One region of the Cloacibacillus evryensis DSM 19522 genome, then DNA from elsewhere that is predicted to be linked to it. Evidence: riboswitches for the same ligand, from Rfam matches in the RefSeq annotation. Region 1 holds a riboswitch; the other holds the start of a gene.
What was found. A riboswitch is a leader RNA that binds a small molecule or an ion and turns the genes downstream of it on or off. The one in region 1 is predicted to bind molybdenum cofactor.
Positions count from the first base shown of each region.

Region 2: another riboswitch for molybdenum cofactor. It lies ahead of CLOEV_RS13130 (ABC transporter substrate-binding protein); the one in region 1 lies ahead of CLOEV_RS02165 (molybdopterin-dependent aldehyde oxidoreductase).

Region 1 covers NZ_KK073872.1:515,424-519,194, reverse strand. The annotation lists gene CLOEV_RS02165 (molybdopterin-dependent aldehyde oxidoreductase) at 1-1,779, opposite strand, end outside; molybdenum cofactor riboswitch at 1,908-2,062, opposite strand; gene CLOEV_RS02160 (response regulator transcription factor) at 2,331-3,026, opposite strand; molybdenum cofactor riboswitch at 3,105-3,228, opposite strand; gene CLOEV_RS02155 (IclR family transcriptional regulator) at 3,471-3,771, shown strand, end outside.
Region 2 covers NZ_KK073872.1:2,926,877-2,930,647, reverse strand. The annotation lists gene CLOEV_RS13140 (hypothetical protein) at 1-754, opposite strand, end outside; gene CLOEV_RS13135 (metallophosphoesterase) at 780-1,463, opposite strand; molybdenum cofactor riboswitch at 1,559-1,676, shown strand; molybdenum cofactor riboswitch at 1,881-2,001, shown strand; gene CLOEV_RS13130 (ABC transporter substrate-binding protein) at 2,085-2,936, shown strand; gene CLOEV_RS13125 (ABC transporter permease) at 3,031-3,726, shown strand.

The sequences.
Region 1 (3,771 bases):
CTCCCACTCGAGAAGGTTCTGCTCGCGGAAATCGAACGGGTCCATGCCGCATTCGTATGCGAGCATATCCATCGCGGTCTCGGCGCCCCAATATATCTGCGGCGAACCGTAGGCGCGGAAGGCCGAGCTCCAGCGATGGTTGGTCCAGATCGTATATGCCGTCACGCGCATATTGTCGTACGCATAGGGTGAGAAGAAGAACTGCCCGCTCTTGTTTGTAAGGTCGTTCGCGGACTCGCTGCACGGGCCGTGGTCGATCCAGCACGTCCCATCGACGCCGATGAGTTTGCCTTTTTCGTCCGCCGCGGCTCTGATATGCATAAAGGAGGGCGAGCGCTTCGGTGTGCGCTGGTTGTGCTCTTTCATATTGACGCGCATATATACGGGACGCCCCGTCGCCATCAGGGCGAGGGCAAGATACTGCTCATTGGTGACCGTAGTCTTGTAGCCGAAAGAGGCTCCCATATTGTTCTCAATAATGCGGATCTTCGACGGCGGCAGGCCGATACCTCTGGCAAGCTTGACTATCGCGAAGTAGATGGCGCAGGATTTGGAATGGATCGTCACGCGCCCTTCGTCGTCGTAATACGCATATCCGCAGTCGGCCTCGAGAACCATGTGGGGCTGGCGCGAGCTGTAGAATTCATCGTCAACTTTATGCGGCGCGTTCGCGATAATATCGCTCGGATCATCGCCCTTTGCGAAGCAGCGCTTGTTCCACGCGTTCGGCATACCGTCGATGCCGGGGCAGTCGTCAAAGACGCTGACCGCGTCGGCCTTGATCGCCTCGCGGACGTCGACGAGTTCGGGAAGCTGCTCATAGTCGACCTTGATCTTCTGCGCAGCCGCGCGCGCGTGCTTTTCGTTGTCGGCGACTACGACGGCGACAATATCGCCCCACTGGCGGATCTTGTCCCCCTCCTCGACCATGATGCGGCGCTCCCAGCCGTCGACAACGGCGGAGTCACAGCCGATCTGGCCGCGCAGGCGGTTCGTGCCCTTGACGTCCTTATAGGTGCAGACCTTCACGACGCCTTCGCACTTCTCGGCTTCGCTCACGTCGATCTTGTTGACCTTCGCGTGGCGCACGCCCTCAAGGGCGTAGGGATAAGCGAAGAGGAACTCCTCCGGCAGCTTCAGGCGGTCGTCGTCGCCGAAATCCCAAAGACCTGTCGCCTTGAACACCGCGTTCGGACGCGGATAGCTCGAATTCCAGACCTTGTCGCCCGGCTTGTACATCTTCGCGAGATCCTCGATCTTCTCTTCACCGCGCAGGATCGCGGCGGCCTTCATCACCGCGTCGACTATCTGCTTGTAGCCGGTGCAGCGGCAGGCCATCCAGTTCTTGCCGAACCAGTCGCGTACCTCTTCGCGCGTCGGGTTCGGGTTCTGGTCAAGGAGCGCCTTTCCGCAGGTAATGAAGCCCGGTGTGCAGAAACCGCACTGGATCGCGCCGCAGACTATCATCGCCCACTGCAGGGCGTGAAGATTGTCGGGGGTGCCTATCCCTTCGATCGTCGTGATCTCCGAAAACTCGGGGACGTTCTTCCAGCGCGTGATACAGGCGCGGACCACCTTGCCGTTGAGTATGACGTTGCAGACGCCGCACTGGCCGCAGTCGCAGCCGCGCTTCGTCCCCGTCATCTTGAGCTGTTCGCGGAGGACTGTAAGCAGCGTTACGTCCGGCTTGCCCATCACACGGCGCGGAACTCCGTTGATAGTGAGTTTCTTGATGACATAGCTCGCCGCGAGTTGTGCCTCTGTCATTTCCTTTGCCATTGAAAATCTCCTCTCTCGAAATAAATTTTTCCATATCCCACGCATCGGGAACTTCGGAAATAAATTAAAAAACCTTGACTGCGTTTTCATTGGAAAGAAAGAGAGTATGATATGCCCGCCTGCCGACGAAACGATCGAGACTTACCCCTTTCCAATTCGGACACTTTGCGCATCCCGGGAGGCTTCGCGGTTTTCCGCAAAAACCCTTGGAGCCCTTCGGCTCACTGGTCCCACCTCCATGGCATCACGCGTTAGGAGATGAAACTCGGGGTTGCAACTAAGTTGCAACAATTGTCTAAACTTTCTATTCAAATTATACAAAAGTACAGAATAATGAGCAATATTTAGGTAGGATATGAGATGTTATGCGCTATTTTGATTAGTTTATGTTTAGTAAATTTTTTACGAAGGTCAGTTGCATAAAGTTCAAAATAAACTTTTGCCTCACAAAAGTACAGGGAGGCATCTTCCGCCGTTCAAAAAAAAGATAATGAAAGAGAGCCGCCTCTCCCCCATTATCTTTGCTATACGTGCGCCGGGCGGATCCAGCCCTAAAGCAGCGCCATACGGTAACGTTTTTCCGGGCGGCCTACGCGGCGGTAGGCATATTCGACGACGACGCGCTCGCTCATCGTGAGAAATTCAAGGTAACGGCGCGCGGTCGACCTGGAAATGCCCAGGTGCTCGCCGACCTCCTGCGCCGAGAAGGTGTCTTCATTCGCTTTCAGAAAGGATTCAATGTCGTTGAGACACTTAAGCTGGAGCCCCTTTGGTATCGAACGGTTGTTGGCCCATGAAGGGTCGTGGCTCTTCATCGAGACGAGGGCGTCAAGATCCTCCTGCTGCCAGGGGCGCGTTCTGCCGGTCAAGGAATGATGGTATATCTGGTAATTTTTCAGCGTGGCGCGCAGACGGTCGAAGGAAAATGGTTTGACGAGAAATTCAAAAACTCCCGCGCAGAGCGCCTTGCGGACAAGCTCCGGGTTTTCCCCCGAGGATACGACGATATAGTCGGTGCGTGAAAAGGACTTGCGAAGGTCGTCAAGGCCCTCTATCGCGCTGAAATCCTTCAGAAACAGGTCAAGCAGCACGAGATCGACATCGACGCAGCGCATCGCCTCGAACATCTGGGGCCCCGTCGATACGCATTTCAGCAGCGTAAAGGCGCTGTCATTGATGATGATATCGGAATAAAGTTTTTGAAGAAGCGGATCTGACTCCGCGATCAAGACTTTCAAACTGCGCATTTCAACCACTTCCTCCTCTCTTATCTGTAAGATTTGGTGTTCCGCTGAGGGGGAGGAAAAGGCCATTACACAGGCTGCGCCCGCGATCTCCTTTCCCCTTTCCAGACGGGAGGCACCTTCGTTTCCAAAGACACCCAATGGTCGTGCTCCATTGAGAATTATTTTTCTCTGTAGGAGCTTTGACTCGGGGTATTATTCAGTTTTATTCATTTAAGATTATAACAAAGAGGCTGTTTTCGTCAAGGAGAGACATCTTTCTGAAAGATAACGCCGTCAGGTCTGCCCAGACATATTGGAGCGCCGCCGCAAGCTTTGTGCAGGGCGGTAAAAATACGAAAAAAGTTAAGGCTCCGGTTGCAAAGTTGCCCCATTTCCACTATCATTATATCGCACTATGCAATTTTATTCCATGTATTGGAAATTTGATATATTTTGGAGGCTGCCATGAAGGAAGATTCAGTACGTTCGGTCGAACGCGCCTTTTCCATACTGAAGGCGTTTACAAGAGATGATTACAAGCTCACGCTCAGCGAGCTCGCGGAGAGGATACAGCTGCCCGTGACGACCACGCTGCGCCTGGCGAATACGCTGGAGAACCTCAACATGCTCCACCGCCACAGCGACCGCTGCTATTCGCTCGGCAATCAGCTTTACCTGCTCGGGAGCGTGGCGAAGGCCAATTTCCGCCCGCAGCAGATCATCTACCCTTATATGAAGCAGATACGCGACGAGACGAAGGAGGCCG
Region 2 (3,771 bases), 2.4 Mb from region 1:
GCGTATAGAGCTTCATCATGTAGACGGGGATAGTCCGCCGCGTCAGAGCCTGTTCGCGCTCCCACTTCTCCTCGAGCACGATCCCTATCTGCATCCCCTGGGTCACGGTGAGGAGCCTCTGGCGATGAAGATCGAACAGGCCGTCGGAGTCGCATATCTTTATTTCAACGTCGTTCCAGTCGGGGGTGCCGAGCGCGTCTCCCAGATATTCTATGCCGTGTACGGAAAGGAACTGAACGATCGCCCCCTTTGAACGCGTATTGATTACCAGCGCCTTTTCGTAGATGTCGTCGATGGGTATGGTCTTCGCAAGCGACCTCGGCGTAAAGTATATGATAGAGGAGGTTCCCGGTATATCCGGGCGGAATATGGGGTCGCGGTCTATTATCTCGCCGCCGATGTCACGCTGTATCGCGCGGATGCCGCGCTCGATGTCTCCCATCAGACGCGTCATGATATAGCCCGGCATCATCGTAACGCTTTCCACGCCGCCGGTCATCCGGCTGTTTATCAGCGTCGCGAGGAACAGCTCCAGCGGATTTTCGGAGACATAGGTCTCGCGGAGTTCCCCGCCGTCTTCGGCGGGGGCGGTGAGAAACACGAGCCTCCGCGTCGGCCCGTATCTCCGAAGCGCGCCTTCGGCGTCGAGCGAGATCGGCGTTCCCCACGCTCCGAGCTTGTGGCGTATCTCGGAGACCTCCGAGGAAAGTTTCATCGCGATACTTTCGGGTCCTGTCCTTGCCAGCGATATCATTTATACTGCCTCCTCCGTAATGAATTTATAATGAGACGCGCTTGCGCTGGAGCCGCGCGCTGTCCGTTCCCGGCGGATAGGGGATGGAGGTCACCTCTCCGGTGTGTATGTGGATCAGGTACATCGACTGCAGGCCGTTGAGATACATCCGCCCCTCCCCGGTACAGCCGGAGGTATGTTCGAGATTATGCCCGTATAAATTGTACTGTGCCGGTTCGCCGCTCACATCCTCGTAGGTGTGCCCCGCGCTGAAGCTGAACTGTCCGAGCGAGAAGCGTCCCGGGCCGGTCCAGACCTGAACCGAGGCGCTGTGCGGCTCCTCGAGCAGGGTAGGGACGTGGTCATGGTTGCCTGTGACGAGGATCGCCCCGTAATCCTCCTCTTCAAAGATGGAGAGAAAATCCTTCACCCTTTTCTGATACAGGTCGAGCATCCCGGGACGCTGCTCGAGCTTTACGTTGTCCACAAAATCACCCGTGTGGACGATCCAGGCCGGCCTCAGCCGGTGCAGCGCCCGCCGCAGGTAAGGATATATGGTGTAGGGGGTGTCGGATAGATGCAGCACCATCTCCTTGGCGTCGATACAGGGCGGATTGATGCCGAACCAGATGCCGAGGTCGTCAAACTGCTTGATGATCGGGCACTCCCGCATCTCCTGGAGCGTCGGCTTGGGGATATTCGGTGGTATGCGCAGTGTCGCCATCTTCATCGCCTCTTTTTTGTTTCAAAAGAATTTTTAGTAATTCCGAACGGAAGACCTTGCCTTTTTATCTCCTTTATTGTACCATAAGCCCGATGATAAAATAAATTATGGTTCTCCGAGCCTGTACGCCTACGGAAAAGATCTATGGCTTTCAGGCCGACAGGGTTGCCTGGGAAACGAGGCAGCCTCCCTTTGGAAAGGAGAACGGCTGATGAATCTGTTATGGGCCGTACTCTATACAAAGGGGACGGCCCTTTTATTTTTATCGTAAAGAGGCTTAAAGACACACAAAATCTCCACTTAAGCAAGGGGCGACCCCAACGCCCCTTGTCTTCCCTTGTTTTTATTTGTTGAAATAAACGCATGAAATAGTGTACAATAACCGCGGCGCGGATTTTATCGCGCGAATGTTCTGCGTATGTTGCCTGCATACGTCCCTGAAACTGCCTCTCCTGCGGCCTGGCGGCTATGGAGGGCGGTCGTTAGGGCGGTCCTGGAAACGGGGCCGTCTCCCGTTGCGGAAAGGGGATCGCGGAAGTTTGCCGCTTTCGTCTTTTATTCTCCGTCCCGCGGGTTTTGAGCATAGGTTGTAATGCAACACAAATCTCACGAGGAGGGTTTTTACCCATGCGTATCAACAGGAAAGGCTCCATTATCGCGCTGCTTCTCGTCGTCTGCCTGCTTGCCTTCGGCTCGCTCGCGACGGCAAAGGCCCCCGTGCTTAGGATGGCGACCACCACCAGCACGGACAACACCGGATTGCTTGATTATCTCGCTCCCATTCTTCTTAAGGATACCGGCATCGAGATCCAGTGGGTCTCGGTCGGAACCGGCAAAGCTCTTGAGTATGGCCGCAACGGCGACGTCGACGTCGTGCTGACCCACGCGCCGTCCCAGGAGGACAAGTTCATGGCCGAAGGCGCCGGAGCCAACCGCCGCAAGGTCATGTTCAACGACTTCGTCCTCATCGGCCCCGCGAATGATCCCGCGGGCGTAAAGGGCAAGCCCGTCACGGAAGCTCTGGCCACGATCGCGAAGAAGGGACAGCCGCTTGTCAGCCGCGCCGACAAATCAGGCACGCACACGGCGGAGCTGAGCCTCCTCAAGGCGGCGGGAGTGAAGGATTTCGACAAGGCGAAATGGTATGTTCAGACCGGCCAGGGAATGCTGAAGACGATCAACATCGCCGACGAGCAGAACGGCTACGCGCTTACGGACCGCGGAACCTTCATTAAATACGAGGCCGGACTCAAAGGCAAGCCGGGACTCGTGATAGTCTGCGAGGGCGACCCCGAGCTGCTCAATAAGTACAGCGTCATGGCGGTCAGCCCCCTGAAGCATCCGAACGCCAAGTACGATCTCGCGCTCAAGTACATCGACTGGATCACCTCCTCAAAGGTGCAGAAAGATATCGCGAACTTCAAGGTCGAGGGCAAGCAGCTCTTCTTCCCCGAGGCCGAGATCCGTTCCGGACATTAATAAATCGATATAATCGGCATAACGGGCGGACGCCGGACGAAAACGTTGAAGCGTCCGCCCGAATTATGTAAAACACGAGATAAGGACTGATCTGATGGATTTCATAGTTGAAGGATTTATACAGGCTTTCAGGCTCCTCTTTTCAATGGACGAGGAGACTATGAACATCCTTTTCACCACGCTGCGGCTGACGGCGCTCTCGATGGGCGGAATACTGCTCATGGGGCTGCCGCTGGGTTTCATTCTCGGGTACTTCGATTTTCCGGGCAAGCGCTGCGTCCGCACTGCAGTCGACACCCTGCTCGCCCTGCCGACGGTGGTCATCGGCCTGCTCGTTTACGCCTTCATATCGCGGCGGGGCCCCTTCGGCGGCTGGGATCTGCTCTTTACGGTCAAAGGCATGGCGATCGGACAGATCATCCTGGGGACGCCGATAGTGGCGGCCTACACGGCGACGGCGATCGAGGGGCTTGACGACCGGCTTCGCCAGACGCTGATGACGCTCGGGGCCTCGGGGACCAGGCTCGCGATGACGAGCCTGTGGGAGGCGCGCTTTCTTGTCCTTGTCGCCGCGCTGACGGCCTTTGGCCGCATCGTCGGCGAGGTCGGCTCCGCGATGATGCTCGGGGGCAACATCAAATGGCATACGCGAACGATAACCACGGCGATCACGCTTGAGACCGGCAAGGGAGACTTTGCCCTCGGCATCGCCCTCGGCGTGATCCTCATACTGATATCGCTCATTCTCAACATTTCGCTGACTTTCCTGCGCCGCAGGACGCAAAACTGAAACAGACAAAAATACCGGAGATAGACGGTGCGAAGGAGGAGCGTC